DNA from 2 places in the Devosia sp. UYZn731 genome. Region 2 is predicted to be linked to the other one. Evidence: riboswitches for the same ligand, from Rfam matches in the RefSeq annotation. Region 2 holds a riboswitch; the other holds the start of a gene.
What was found. Region 2 has a riboswitch for cobalamin ahead of ABIB57_RS11875 (ribonucleoside-diphosphate reductase subunit alpha). Riboswitches for the same ligand answer to the same signal wherever they lie in the genome.

Region 1: another riboswitch for cobalamin. It lies ahead of ABIB57_RS22195 (CbtB domain-containing protein); the one in region 2 lies ahead of ABIB57_RS11875 (ribonucleoside-diphosphate reductase subunit alpha).

What each region holds. Positions count from the first base shown of each region.
Region 1 covers NZ_JBEPOL010000010.1:47,157-53,953, reverse strand. Annotated here, with positions in the region: gene aztB (zinc ABC transporter permease AztB) at 1-234, opposite strand, end outside; gene aztA (zinc ABC transporter ATP-binding protein AztA) at 231-998, opposite strand; gene ABIB57_RS22205 (DMT family protein) at 1,231-1,587, opposite strand; gene ABIB57_RS22200 (hypothetical protein) at 1,771-2,385, shown strand; cobalamin riboswitch at 2,485-2,755, shown strand; gene ABIB57_RS22195 (CbtB domain-containing protein) at 2,796-2,978, shown strand; gene ABIB57_RS22190 (CbtA family protein) at 3,012-3,764, shown strand; gene cobW (cobalamin biosynthesis protein CobW) at 3,761-4,816, shown strand; gene cobN (cobaltochelatase subunit CobN) at 4,921-6,797, shown strand, end outside.
Region 2 covers NZ_JBEPOL010000004.1:254,682-261,478, reverse strand. Annotated here, with positions in the region: gene ABIB57_RS11880 (ribonucleotide-diphosphate reductase subunit beta) at 1-877, opposite strand, end outside; gene ABIB57_RS11875 (ribonucleoside-diphosphate reductase subunit alpha) at 1,028-3,934, opposite strand; cobalamin riboswitch at 4,042-4,195, opposite strand; cobalamin riboswitch at 4,322-4,509, shown strand; gene metE (5-methyltetrahydropteroyltriglutamate--homocysteine S-methyltransferase) at 4,700-6,797, shown strand, end outside.

The DNA of each region.
Region 1 (6,797 bases), on a different contig from region 2:
CGCGAACCCGCCTAGCGTCATCGGCAAAATCGCCAGCCCCGACACCAGAAACCCCGCCGCCGCGCCCGGCAAAATAGCATGCGCCATCGCGTCGCCTGTGAGGCTCATCCGCCGCAGCATCAAAAACACCCCCACCGGCCCCGCGCTCACCGACAGGATGATGGCCCCCACCAGCGCTCGGTTCATGAACCCGAATTGCGCGAACGGCTCGATGAAAACCTGGAACGCGTTCATGCCGCATCCCCATGATGAAGGTGCTTTGCCGCGTGGTCATGCCAGGGCGCATGCTCGTCCCAGGCCTCCGTCATCCGCCGCGCTTCCAGCAGGTTCTCGGCCTTGAGCGTCTCGCCCGTCGCCCCCCACGCAATCGGCTCGCGCGCCAGCAACAGCGTCTGCGGAAACACCCGCCGTACCATCTCTACGTCATGCAACACCGCAATGACCGTCCGCTTTTCGTTGTGCCAGTGCTGCACCAGCGCGATCAGGTCGCCCACCGTCCTCTCGTCGATCGCCGTAAACGGCTCATCCAGCAGGATCACCCGCGCATCCTGCAACAGCACCCGCGCAAACAGCGCCCGCTGCAATTGCCCGCCCGACAGCGTATCGATCGGCCTTTGCTCAAATCCCCGCAGCCCTACCGCCTGCAACGCCTCGTCCAGCGCCCCGCGATCTACGCCGCGAATGGCGCCGAACAGTCCCCGGCTCTTCCAAAACCCCAGCGATACCAGATCGCCCACCACCGCCGGAAACGTGCGGTCGATCTCGGCAATCTGCGGCAGATAGGCGATCTCGCGCACGGAAATTCCGGCATGCTCGATCCGCCCGCCCAGCGGCTTCAGCGCCCCGGTAATGCCCTTGAGCAAGGTGGATTTCCCCGATCCGTTCGGCCCCATGATCGCCGTCAGCGACCCCGTCTCGAACGCGCCATCGAGGTGATGCACCGCCGGATGACCGTCATAGCCCAGCGTCAGATCGTTCAGCCGAATGACCGCACTCATGCCAGCAGCGCCCAGATCGCCACCCAGATCAGCGCAACCGGCACCAACACCAAGCCGACCCGCGCCGTCGCACTCATCTGCGCCAGGCTAAAATTCCGCATGCGTCACCCACGTAATGTAATACAGTTACGTGTAACTTAGTAACGTCGCCAGAGTCAACCGCACCCTCGATCTGATCCCCTCCCCCTTGGGGCAGGGCCAGGTCGGGGGGAGCCATCCCCACGAGTGGAGCCTACTTTAACGGCCCCTTGAAAATAAAAAACGCCCCACCAAAAATCAGCGCAAACCCCACCGCATGGTTCCAGGTCAGCCGTTCGCCCAGGATGGTCACCGCGAAAATCACGAATACGCTCAGCGAAATCACCTCTTGGATGGTCTTGAGCTCCGCCCCGGTATAGGCGCCGTAGCCGATCCGGTTGGCCGGCACTGCCAGCCAATATTCGAATAGCGCAATGCCCCAACTGGTCATCACCGCCACCCACATCGCCATGGCTGGAAACTTCAAATGCCCATACCAGGCAAAGGTCATGAATACATTGCTCGCGATCAGCAGCCCGATCGGCGCGAGGGTGGCGAAGTTAAGGCCCATTTTGGCTCCAGCAGGGTAGGGGGATGACGCGACAACGCCAACGATCGGCAGGCTGTTCCAGCACCAGTTCTTTCGCCGCGATGAGTTGATCGGCGACGTTACTTTCAGCCCTCGTTCATATGCCGACTAGGCTATAATGAGACGACCCCGCCAAGGCAATTCTGTCCCAAAGGAAACCCCCTCATGCTCGCCCGCTTGTCCCTCGCCTTGCTCTGCGCCTGCCTTGTCGCCACCCCGGCTTTGGCCAAGGACAAAACCGCCTTTTCCTGCACCGGCGTTTTCGGCCCTGACAGTTCCGAGGCCCTGCTGAAGCAGACCTACGGTGCCGAAAACGTCGTCACCGGCCAGGTGCCCGGCGCCGAGGGGCAGGACATGCTCGCCACCACCGTATTCCCCAACGATCCGGACAAGACCCTGCAATTCGGCTGGATGAACGACGACACCCGCGAAGGCCTTGGCTTCGTGGACTTGCCACCCACGATGGACGGCCCCGGCGGCGTCCATGTCGGCATGACGGTCGCAGAAGTCCTCGCCCTCAATGGCAAGCCTTTCACCATTGGGGGCTTCTGGTGGGATTACGGCGGCTATGGCCAGATCGATCAAGGCACGCTCGCCAATGCCGACGATGCGAGCTGCTTCCTCTCGCTGCGCTTTACCCCGTCCGAAGAATATCCCCAGGATCTCAACGTGGATGCGGTCTCGGGCGAAGTCAGCATTCCGTCGGACGAACCCCTGCTCGAAAAGCTGGATGTGCGCGTCAGCGAAGTCACGGTCAGCTATGCCGGCCCCGCCGATTGAGCCGATCGGCAGCGGGGCGGATTGACCGCTCCGCCGCCGCGGCGTACACCAAACCTGTGTTGGTTCCCCGCGCCCGCTGCGGCAAGGGGATTCAAATTTTGAACCGTGACGATGGTTGGCCGAACCAGGCCAGGCGCTGTCGGGATCAAGATTAAAAGGGAATACGGTGCGGATTACCCATCAGGGGCCAAAACCGGAACTGCCCCCGCAACTGTAAGCGGTGCGCTCCTCTCATATGCCACTGGCGGCAAGCATCGGCCCGAAAAGTGCCACGCGGTTTTCGGACCGGCCGATGCTCAAAGTCACCGGGAAGGCGAGGGGAGCTGTATCCACCGCGAGTCAGGAGACCTGCCAACACATATCCGGGCGGAAAACGCCCACGCTTTCATATGCACACGGAGGGTGTTGCCTTGACCACTACTACCCAGACTGCCGGCATTGCCGGTCTGACCATCTCTCAACGGCTGATCGCCGGGGGCCTCGCCTTTCTCATTGGCATGACGCTGCTGTTCGGCGTCGGTTTCGCCAGTGACATGCGGCTGCACAATGGCGCGCATGATACCCGCCATTCCATGGGCTTCCCCTGCCACTAACCGTTTGCCGCCCAGCGGCTTGAGAGACACCAAATGAAACTCTTCCAGCGAATCTTTTTCGCTGCGGTCCTAGCCGGGCTCGCAGCAGGCCTCGTCATGTCCGCGCTCCAGCAATGGAAAGTCGCCCCCCTGATCCTGGCCGCCGAAGTCTACGAAAACGCCGAGCCCGCTTCTGCGCACGAGCACGCCGCCACCACCGACGCCGCAACAGCGCCCGTCGCCGCCGAAGCGCACGAGCACGACGAAAACGCCTGGGCGCCCCAGGATGGTTTCGAGCGCACTGCCTATACGGTCCTCGCCGATGTCCTTGGTTGCCTCGGCTTCGCCCTCGTTCTTGTTGCGGCCTCGGTCATCTTCAAGATCGAAATCACGCTCGCCAATGGCGTCGTCTGGGGCCTCTGCGGCTGGATCGCCTTCCATCTCGCCCCCGCTTTCGGCCTGCCGCCCGAACTGCCCGGCATGCCGGCGGCCGATCTGGTCGCCCGCCAAACCTGGTGGTGGGGCACTGTCATTGCCACCGCCGCGGCGTTCCTGCTGCTGGCCAAATGGCGCAATTCAGCCGCCATCGCCATCGCGGCTGCATTAATTCTCGTCCCCCACATCATCGGCGCACCCGCCCAGCCCGAGGAAGCCAGCAGTGTCCCCGCCCATCTGGCCACATCGTTTGCCGCCTCGGCGCTCACCGTCTCGGCCGTGTTCTGGCTGCTGGTCGGCCCCTTGATCGGCTTCTTCAATGAACTGCTGTCGCGGGCCGAAGCGCCCGCCGCCCGGAGTGTTCCCGCATGAGCAAGATCCCCACCACCGTCATCACCGGCTTTCTCGGTGCCGGGAAAACCACCCTCGTGCGCCACCTGCTGGCGCACGCCCCCAAGGGCAAGCGCATCGCCCTGATCATCAACGAGTTCGGCGATATCGGGGTCGACAAGGACATCCTCGCCGGCTGCGGCGACGATACCTGCCGCGAGGAGGATATGATCGAGCTGTCCAATGGCTGCATCTGCTGCACCGTGGCCGAGGATTTCATCCCCACCATGCAGGCTTTATTGGCCCGCCCCGACAAGTTCGACCACATCGTCATCGAAACCTCGGGCCTCGCTTTACCCCAGCCGCTGATCCGCGCCTTCAACTGGCCCGAGATCAAGGCGCAGGTAACCGTGGATGCCATCGTCACCGTCGCCGATGCGGCGGCGCTCGCCGAAGGCCGTTTCGCCTCCGACGAAGCCGCCATCGATGCCCTGCGCAAATCCGATGACATGCTCGATCACGAAACGCCCCTCGGCGAACTGTTCGAGGACCAGCTCTCGGCGGCCGACCTGGTCATCCTCAACAAGACCGACCTCGTCGATGCCGAAACCCTTGCCAAGGTCGAAGCTAGCCTCCGCGCCGAAATGCGTCCCGGCACCGGCCTGATCCACGCCCATAACGGCCATGTCGACATCGGCGCTCTCCTGGGCCTCGGGCTCGGCTCCGAGTCCGACATCGCCAACCGCCCCAGTCACCATGAGCTAGAGCATGGTGGCGAGGCCCATGAGCACGACGATTTCGACAGCTTCTCGCTCCGTTTCCCCTCGATCCTGGGCAAGGACGAACTCCTCGCCGCCATCGAAACCACCATCCGCTCCCACGACGTCCTGCGCCTCAAAGGCTTCGCCGCCATCCCCGGCGCCTCCGCCCGCCTCGCCATCCAGGCCGTCGGCCCCCGCCTCACCACCTATTTCGACCGCCCTTGGCGCAACGGCGAACTGCGCGAAACCGCCCTGGTCGTCATCGGCGAAAGCCCCCTCGACCACGCCGCCATCACCGCCAGCCTGCAAGCGGCCACCAAGGTCGCCGCCTGATTAGCTTGCGCGACAATGCCGAGACGAGCCGTCTCCCTCCCCCTCGTGGGGAGGGGACAGGGGTGGGGGGACCCGCCGACGCGATTTACGGCGGAGATTTCTAAATGCACCTCCTCTCCGCCCAGGCCGGCGCCATCCAGCAAGACGGCGAAGCCATCGATCTCGCTCAATCGCCCGGGGCGCTGATTTTTGCCTCCGCCGCCGATAGCGAACTGGCCATGCTCGCCGCCGCCGCCGACCGTGCTGGCGAAACCGAGTTGCGCCTCGCCAATACCCTGCGCCTCAGCCACAATCTCTCCGTCGATCTCTGGCTCGACCAGACTGTCGCCCACGCCCGCCTCGTCGTCCTCCGCCTCATCGGCGGCATCGCCTATTTCCAATACGGCGTCGACGAACTCACCGCCCTCTGCGCCAACGCCAGAATTCCCCTCGTCCTCCTCCCCGGCGACGCCAATCCCGACCCCATCCTGCAAGCTCGCTCCACCATCCACCCCGACGACTGGCAGCGCCTGCACGCCCTCCTCATCGCCGGCGGCCCCGACAACGCCGATACCCTACTGCGAGCGTTTCGAACCGTCGCCGCCTCTTCCTCACCTCGCCCCTCCGGGGCGAGGTCGACGGCGCAGCCGTCGGGTGAGGGGGCCTCGCTTGCTTCCTTAACGCTCACCCCCTTCGCCCGCTTCGGTCTCTGGCACCCCGCCCTCGGCATGACCAACGAGCCCTCCCTGCGCGCGCATCTCTCGGCTTCATCGTCTCCCTCCCCCTTGTGGGGAGGGATCAAGGGTGGGGGTGAGCCAAGCACTCAAGCGCCAGCGAACTTCATCCCCATCCTCTTCTACCGTGCCGCCCTCGAAGGAGCCGGCACCGCCACCATCACCGCCCTCATCGTCGAACTGGAGCGCCAGCACCTCGCCCCAGTCCCCATCCTCGTCTCCTCGCTCAAGGAAGCCCCCTGCGTCCGCTTCGTCCAGAACGTGCTGACCGCCTTCCCCCCCTCCGCCATTTTCAACCTCACCGGCTTCGCCCTCGGCCTCGATACCCTCGACGCCAAGTCCAACCCCTTTTCCACCACCGACGCCCCCATCATCCAGCTGATCCAATCCGGCCGCTCCCACGCGCAATGGGCATCCGACCCGCAAGGCCTGTCCTCCAAGGACATGGCTATGTTCCTCGTCATGCCCGAACTCGATGGTCGCCTGGGCGGCCTCATCGTCGGCCACAAGGCCGACGCCGTCTGGCACGAGCGCTGCCAGGTTCCCCTGACCGCCTACACCCCCGACCATTCCGGCATCACTCGCGCCGTTGCCCTCGCCGCCAACTGGTCCCGCCTCCGCGCCACCCCGCGCCTCGAGCGCAGGATCGCCCTCGTCCTAGCCAACTACCCCCTCCGCGACGGCCGCCTCGCCAACGGCGTCGGCTACGACGCCCCGCAGTCCACGGTCGAGATGCTGAAGGCGTTGGATGCCGCCGGCTACTTGCTATCCCCCTCCCCCTTGAGGGGAGGGGTTAGGGGTGGGGGTGTCGCGGGTCCCGCATACCCCCAATCCTCCGCCGCCCTCATCACCGCCCTCCAATCCGGCCCCACCAACGCCAACCCCGCCCGCGGCTCATCTCCCGCCACCCTAACCCTCGCCCGCTACGCCGAGCTCTTCGCCACCTTGCCGCTCAAAATCCAGACAGAGGTGACGGGGCGTTGGGGCGATCCCTCAACCGATCCCTTCGTTCGATCTGATTCGACACTCGCCCCCCTGCTCCCGAAGCAGGTGTTCCACCTCCCCGCCCTGATCTTCGGCAACGTCGCCATCCTGCTCCAGCCTGCCCGCGGCTATCAGCTTGACGAAACCACCAGCTATCACGACCCGGCCCTCGTTCCGCCCCACGCCTACCTCGCCGCCTATCTCTGGCTGCGGCACGACTTCGGCGCCCATGCGCTGATCCACAACGGCAAGCACGGCACGCTCGAATGGCTCCCCGGCAAGGC
Region 2 (6,797 bases):
CGCGCGGCATGGTATCGCGCCCATAAGCCGCCTCCAGCTCCGCCGCCGTGCGGATCATGCCACGCACTTCCTCCTGGAACTCCGCCGTCCAGACATGCGGGTTCTCCGCCTTGATCTGGTTGATGACGTCGATGCCGAAGTTGAGATGAATGCTCTCGTCGCGCAGGATGTACTGATACTGCTCGGCAATACCGACCATCTTGTTGCGGCGCCCCAGCGACAGGATCTGCGCAAAGCCGGTATAGAACCACATCCCCTCAAAGATCACATAGAAGGCGATCAGATCGCGCACGAAGGCGCGGTCGGTATCGGGCGTGCCGGTGGTGAAATCCGGATCGTCCAGATGCTGGGTGAAGGTGATCGCCCACGCCGCCTTGTCGGTGATCGAGGGCACCTCGCGATACATGTTGAACAGCTCGCCCTCATCCAGCCCCAGGCTTTCCACGATGTACTGGAACGTGTGCGTATGGACCGCCTCCTCGAACGCTTGCCGCAGCAGATACTGCCGGCATTCCGGATTGGTCAGGTGCTTGTAGATCGCCAGCACGATGTTGTTGGCAACCAGACTCTCCGAGGCCGCAAAGAACCCCAGATTGCGCTTGAGCGTGTGCCGTTCGTCATCGGTCAGCCCGTCTTTGGACTTCCACAGCGCGATATCGGCCTGCATCGACACTTCGGTCGGCATCCAGTGATTGTTGCAGCCGTTGAGATATTTTTCCCACGCCCATTTGTATTTGAGCGGCAGCAATTGGTTCACATCGGCGCGGCAATTGATCATCGCCTTGTCGTCAACGGAGACGCGGCCACCCTTGAGGTCACTGTGGGCTTCTAGGACAGGAGCAGGTTTGTGAGTGTCGGAGGTCCAGTCGAGGGACATTTTGGGATTTCCTTGTTGGAGAGACCCCCTCATCCGCCCGTTGGGCACCTTCTCCCACGAGGGGAGAAGGCGACTGCCCGAAGCTCTCTCGGCTCTTTCCCTTCTCCCCTTGTGGGAGAAGGTGGCCGAAGGCCGGATGAGGGGTTCTGTTTACTGGCAGGCTTCGCAATCAGGATCGTCGATCAGGCACGCCGGCCCATCGATCACCGGTATGCTCAGGGACATACGCGGCGGCGGCGCTTCAACGACCTGCGCAACAACGACGGGAGCCGAGACCGCCACCGCATTGAGCTTCCCATCCGTGCCCTTCAGCGTCGATTTCTCCACATGCGTCGCCGAACGCGACCGCAGGTAATACGTCGTCTTCAGCCCCGCCTTCCACGCCGACCGATACAGCTGGTCCAGCGCCTTCCCCGATGGATTGGCGAGATACAGGTTCAACGACTGCGCCTGGTCGATCCACTTCTGCCGCCGCGACGCCGCCGCGATGATCCACGCAGAATCCATCTCGAACGCGGTCGCATAGATCGCCTTGATATCGTCCGGCACCCGGTCGATCTGCCCCACCGAACCATCGAAGTACTTCAGGTCCGAAATCATCACCGCGTCCCAAAGCCCGCGCGCCTTGAGATCACGCACCAGTTGCGCATTCACCACGGTGAAATCGCCGCTCATGTTCGATTTCACATAGAGGTTCTGATACCCCGGCTCGATCGACTGGCTGACACCGCAAATGTTGGAAATCGTCGCCGTCGGCGCGATCGCCATCGTGTTGGAATTACGCATGCCAACGTTTCTGACCCGAGCCCGCAGCGTCTCCCAATCCAGCCGCTGCGTGCGGTCGATATTGATTTCGCTGCGCGTCCGCGCCAGCAGTTCCTGGCTATCGATCGGCAAGATACCCTGGCTCCACAGCGAACCCTGGAACGACGCATAAGCGCCGCGCTCTTCCGCCAAATCCGTCGATGCCGAAATCGCGAAATAGCTGATCGCCTCCATCGAGCTATCGGCAAATTCCACCGCCCGCTCCGACGCATAGGCGATGCCCTGCACCTGCAGCGCATCGGCAAATCCCATCAGCCCCAGCCCCACGGGCCGGTGCCGCAGATTGGACTTCCGCGCCTCGGGAATGGTGTAGAAATTAATGTCCACCACATTGTCGAGCATGCGCATGGCCACGTCGACCGTGCGCTTGAGGCGCGCCATATCCAGCCCGTGCGGCCCGATATGGGCCAGCAGGTTGATCGAGCCGAGATTGCACACCGCCACCTCGTCCTTGCTCGTATTGAGCGTGATCTCGGTGCACAGGTTCGACGAATGCACCACGCCCACATGTTGCTGCGGCGAGCGGATATTGCACGGGTCCTTGAAGGTGATCCACGGATGCCCGGTCTCGAAGATCATGGTCAGCATCTTGCGCCACAGATCGAGCGCCTTGACCGTCCGAAACACCTTCAGCCCGCCCCCAGCCGCCTTGGCCTCATAACCCTCATAGGCCGCCTTGAACGCCAGCCCATAAAGATCATGCAAGTCCGGCGCTTCATCCGGCGAAAACAGCGTCCAGTCCGCCCCCGCCTCGACGCGCTCCATGAACAGGTCCGGCACCCAATTGGCCGTGTTCATGTCATGCGTGCGGCGGCGGTCGTCGCCGGTATTCTTGCGCAGGTCGAGGAATTCTTCGATGTCGACATGCCAGGTTTCCAGATACGCGCAGACCGCCCCCTTACGCTTGCCGCCCTGGTTGACGGCGATGGCGGTGTCATTGGCCACCTTCAGGAACGGCACGACCCCCTGGCTCTCCCCGTTAGTCCCCTTGATATGCGCGCCCAGCCCACGAACCGGCGTCCAGTCATTGCCAAGCCCGCCGGAATATTTGGCAAGCAGCGCATTGTCCCTCACCGCCTTGAAAATGCCGTCCAGATCGTCCGCCACGGTGGTGAGGAAACACGAGCTCAACTGCGGCCGCAGCGTGCCCGAATTGAACAAAGTCGGCGTCGACGCCATGAAATCGAAGCTCGACAGCAGGTCATAAAACGCGATCGCCCGCGCCTCGCGATCGATTTCGCGCACCGCCAGCCCCATGGCCACGCGCATAAAAAACGCCTGCGGCAGCTCGAACACAGTGCGCTCGACATGCAGGAAATAGCGGTCGTACAGCGTCTGCAGCCCCAGATACTGGAACTGCATATCCCGCTCCGGCTTGATCGCCGCCGCGATGCGCTTGAGCTCGAACCGCGCCAGTTCCGGATCGATCAGCTCCGCCTTGATGCCAACTGCCAGATAGTCCGGAAAATACTCCGCATAGCGCGTCGCCATATCGGCCTGCGTCGCCAGTTCGGTGCGTCCGGAAACATAGCTCAGTGCCTCGCGGCGTAGCTTGTCCAGCAACAGCCTCGCCGATACCAGCGCATAATTCGGCTCGGTCTCCACCAGTGTCCGCGCCGCCAGAATCGGCGCGAGCGCCAGCTCGTCCAGCGAAATGCCATTGTAGAGATTGCGCCGGGCTTCCTCCAGAATGGTCTGCGCCGAAGTCCCCTCCAGCCCATCGCAGGCTTCGCCAACCACCGTCGCCAACCGCACTTCATCCAGCGGCACCAGAGTGCCATCCGCCAGCTTCATGCTTAGCGCCGAAGCCGAAGTTGTCACCGGCCTGCTGGCCGCGCGCGCTTTCGCATGCTCCTCGCGATAGAGCACATAGGCCCGCGCCACCTTCTGGTGCTCGCCGCGCATCAGCGCCAGTTCGACCTGGTCCTGCACATCCTCGATATGGAACACGCGGCCGTCCTTGGCGCGACGGCTCAGCGCGGCAAACACCTCCCCGCTCAGCCCCTCGACGATCTCATGCACGCGGCGGGATGCGGCCGCCTTGTTGCCCTCCACGGCCAAAAACGCCTTGGTCAGCGCCACCGCGATCTTGGACGGATCGAACGGCACCGTGCCGCCATTGCGCTTGATGATGGAATAGCCCGGCTCCGCCGCAGACCGATGGTCCGAAGCGTCATAGGCAAACTGCGCGACAGCGGTGTCAGCGCGCTCAACAATATCGAGTTCAGTCATGTGGACCCCAGAGACCCCGTAGGTGGAAGCGGGGGATGGGGACGCGCGCGAAGGGACCGTCGAGCGGCCACGGCTTCGCATGCGACCAACCGGACACCCCGCCGTGGACGAATTAACCTGTCGTGGCAGGTATCTGGCTGGCGTGCCGAAACACGCTTTCACAGTTGCGGGGGCAGCGCTGGACTGGAACCGAAGTTCGCACCAGCTTCCCTATTATCACCCGTCCTTGCGACCCGGATGACCACGACACACTATATCTTGTGTTCCTACCCGCGATTCGCGTCAATGACTTGTGACGGATTTTTGCCGGCGACCGACCGCCGCTGTGGACAGCGGGGATATAAAGAAATCCTTATATCTCAATTGACAGCCTTTCCGCCGCTAGTGCATGGTCGTCCAGCCCATGGTCCCCGCAAGGGGATAACAGGGAATCCGGTGCGGCTTTGCCCAGTCCGGAGCTGCCCCCGCAACTGTAGGCGGTGACGGGTGCTCATCAAGCCACTGGCGCAAGCTGGGAAGGCGAGCATCCGGCCACACCCGCGAGCCAGGAGACCTACCTTGGGATTGAACGCTCACAACACGCCAGTCGGGTGGACTGGTCGAGGACATGCCATGACGATCTCCCTGCTGCCGATAGCACCAAGGCCCCGGTTCCGAATGCGTCGCTCCTGACGCTCCGAACCTAGTTCCTCATTGTTTTTCGACGCCCAGACCGTGGCGGCCTATGGCCCGCCGGCGGGCGCGTAACCTTGCATCGGCACCACCATGACCAAATCCGCCAATCTCGGCTTTCCCCGCATCGGCCTGCACCGCGAACTCAAGAAGAGCCTCGAATCCTACTGGAAGGGCGAGACCCACGCCGACGCCCTCCACGCCACCGGCAAACAGCTCCGCGCCCGCCACTGGCAACTCCAGCGCGATGCCGGCATCGACATCATCCCCTCCAATGACTTCGCCTATTACGACCACATGCTCGATACCACCGCCATGCTCGGCGCCATTCCCCCGCGCTTTGCCGGCATCGCCGATCCGGACCAGCTCTATTTCGCCATGGCCCGCGGCACCGCCGCCGCGCCCGCCATGGAGATGACCAAATGGTTCGACACCAATTACCACTATATCGTCCCCGAGCTTCACACCGGCCAGCGCTTCCACCTCGCCAGCACCAAAGCCCTCGACCATTATCGCGAAGCCAAGGCTTTGGGCATCGACACCCGCCCCGTGCTGGTCGGCCCCGTCACCTGGCTCAGCCTCGCCAAGGCCAAGGATGGCAGCCTCGACCCGCTGTCGCTGCTCGATAGCGTATTGCCCCTCTATGCCGAACTGCTCGCCGCCCTCAAAGCCGAAGGCGCCACCTGGGTGCAGATCGACGAACCCATCCTGGTCCTCGACCTGTCCGACGCGCAAAAGCACGCCCTGCGCCAGGCCTATGCGACCCTGTCCGCCGCCGGTCCGCGCATCATGCTCGCCACCTATTTCGGAGCGCTGCTCGACAATGCAGAACTCGCCACGCAACTCCCGGTCTCGGGCCTCCACATCGATCTGGTCCGCGCGCCCGAACAATTGCCCCACCTCCTCAAGCTGCTCGACGCCGACAAAACCCTCTCCGTCGGCGTCATCGACGGCCGCAATATCTGGCGCGCCGATCTCGACCGGCAACTGGCCCTGATCACCACCGCCTGGGACGCCATCGGCCCTGACCGCCTGCAAATCGCCCCCTCCTGCTCGCTGCTCCACACCCCAGTCGATCTCGACGGCGAGACCGCGCTAGACGAGGAACTGCGATCCTGGCTGGCCTTCGCCAAACAAAAACTGGCCGAAGTCAGCGCCCTCACCCTGGCCATGCAGAAAGGCCGTGGCGCCGCCAAAGCCGCCTTCGATGCCAGCGCCGCCGCCATCGCCGCCCACAAGGCCTCGGCCCGCATCCACAAGCCGCAGGTCAAGGCTCGCGCCGCCGCCAAAATCGCCCTCGGCCGCGGCGGCGTCTTCTCCACCCGCCGTGCCTTACAGCGCCAACGCTACAAGTTGCCGCCCTTCCCCACCACCACCATCGGCTCCTTCCCGCAAACCGCCGAAGTGCGCGAACAGCGCGCCGCCTTCAAAAAGGGCCAGATCGACACCGCCACCTACGACGCCTTCCTGCAAGCCGAAACCGAACGCGCCGTGCGCATCCAGGAGCGCATCGGCCTCGATGTGCTCGTGCATGGCGAATTCGAGCGCAACGACATGGTGGAATACTTTGGCGAACAGCTCGACGGCTTTGCCTTCACCAAGAACGGTTGGGTCCAGTCCTATGGCTCGCGCTGCGTCAAGCCGCCGGTGATCTACGGCGACGTCAGCCGCCCTGCCCCGATGACAGTGCGCTGGTCGGCCTATGCCGCCTCGCTCACCGACCGTCCAATGAAGGGCATGCTGACCGGCCCGGTGACCATCCTGCAATGGAGCTTCGTGCGCGTCGACCAACCTCGCTCGGAAACCTGCCGCCAGATCGCGCTGGCCATCCGCGACGAGGTCATCGACCTCGAAACTGCCGGCATCGGCATCATCCAGATCGATGAGCCCGCCCTGCGCGAGGGCCTGCCGCTCCGCCACAGCGATTGGGACGTCTACCTCCGCTGGGCGGTTGACTGCTTCCGCGCCTCCGCTTCCGGGGTCTCCGACGCCACGCAGATCCACACCCATATGTGCTATGCCGAGTTCAACGACATCATGCCCGCCATCGCCGAGATGGACGCCGATGTCATCTCCATCGAAACCTCGCGCTCCGACATGGAACTGCTCGAAGCCTTCCGCGACTTCAAATATCCCAATGAGATCGGGCCCGGCGTCTGGGACATCCACTCGCCGCGCGTTCCCAGCCAGG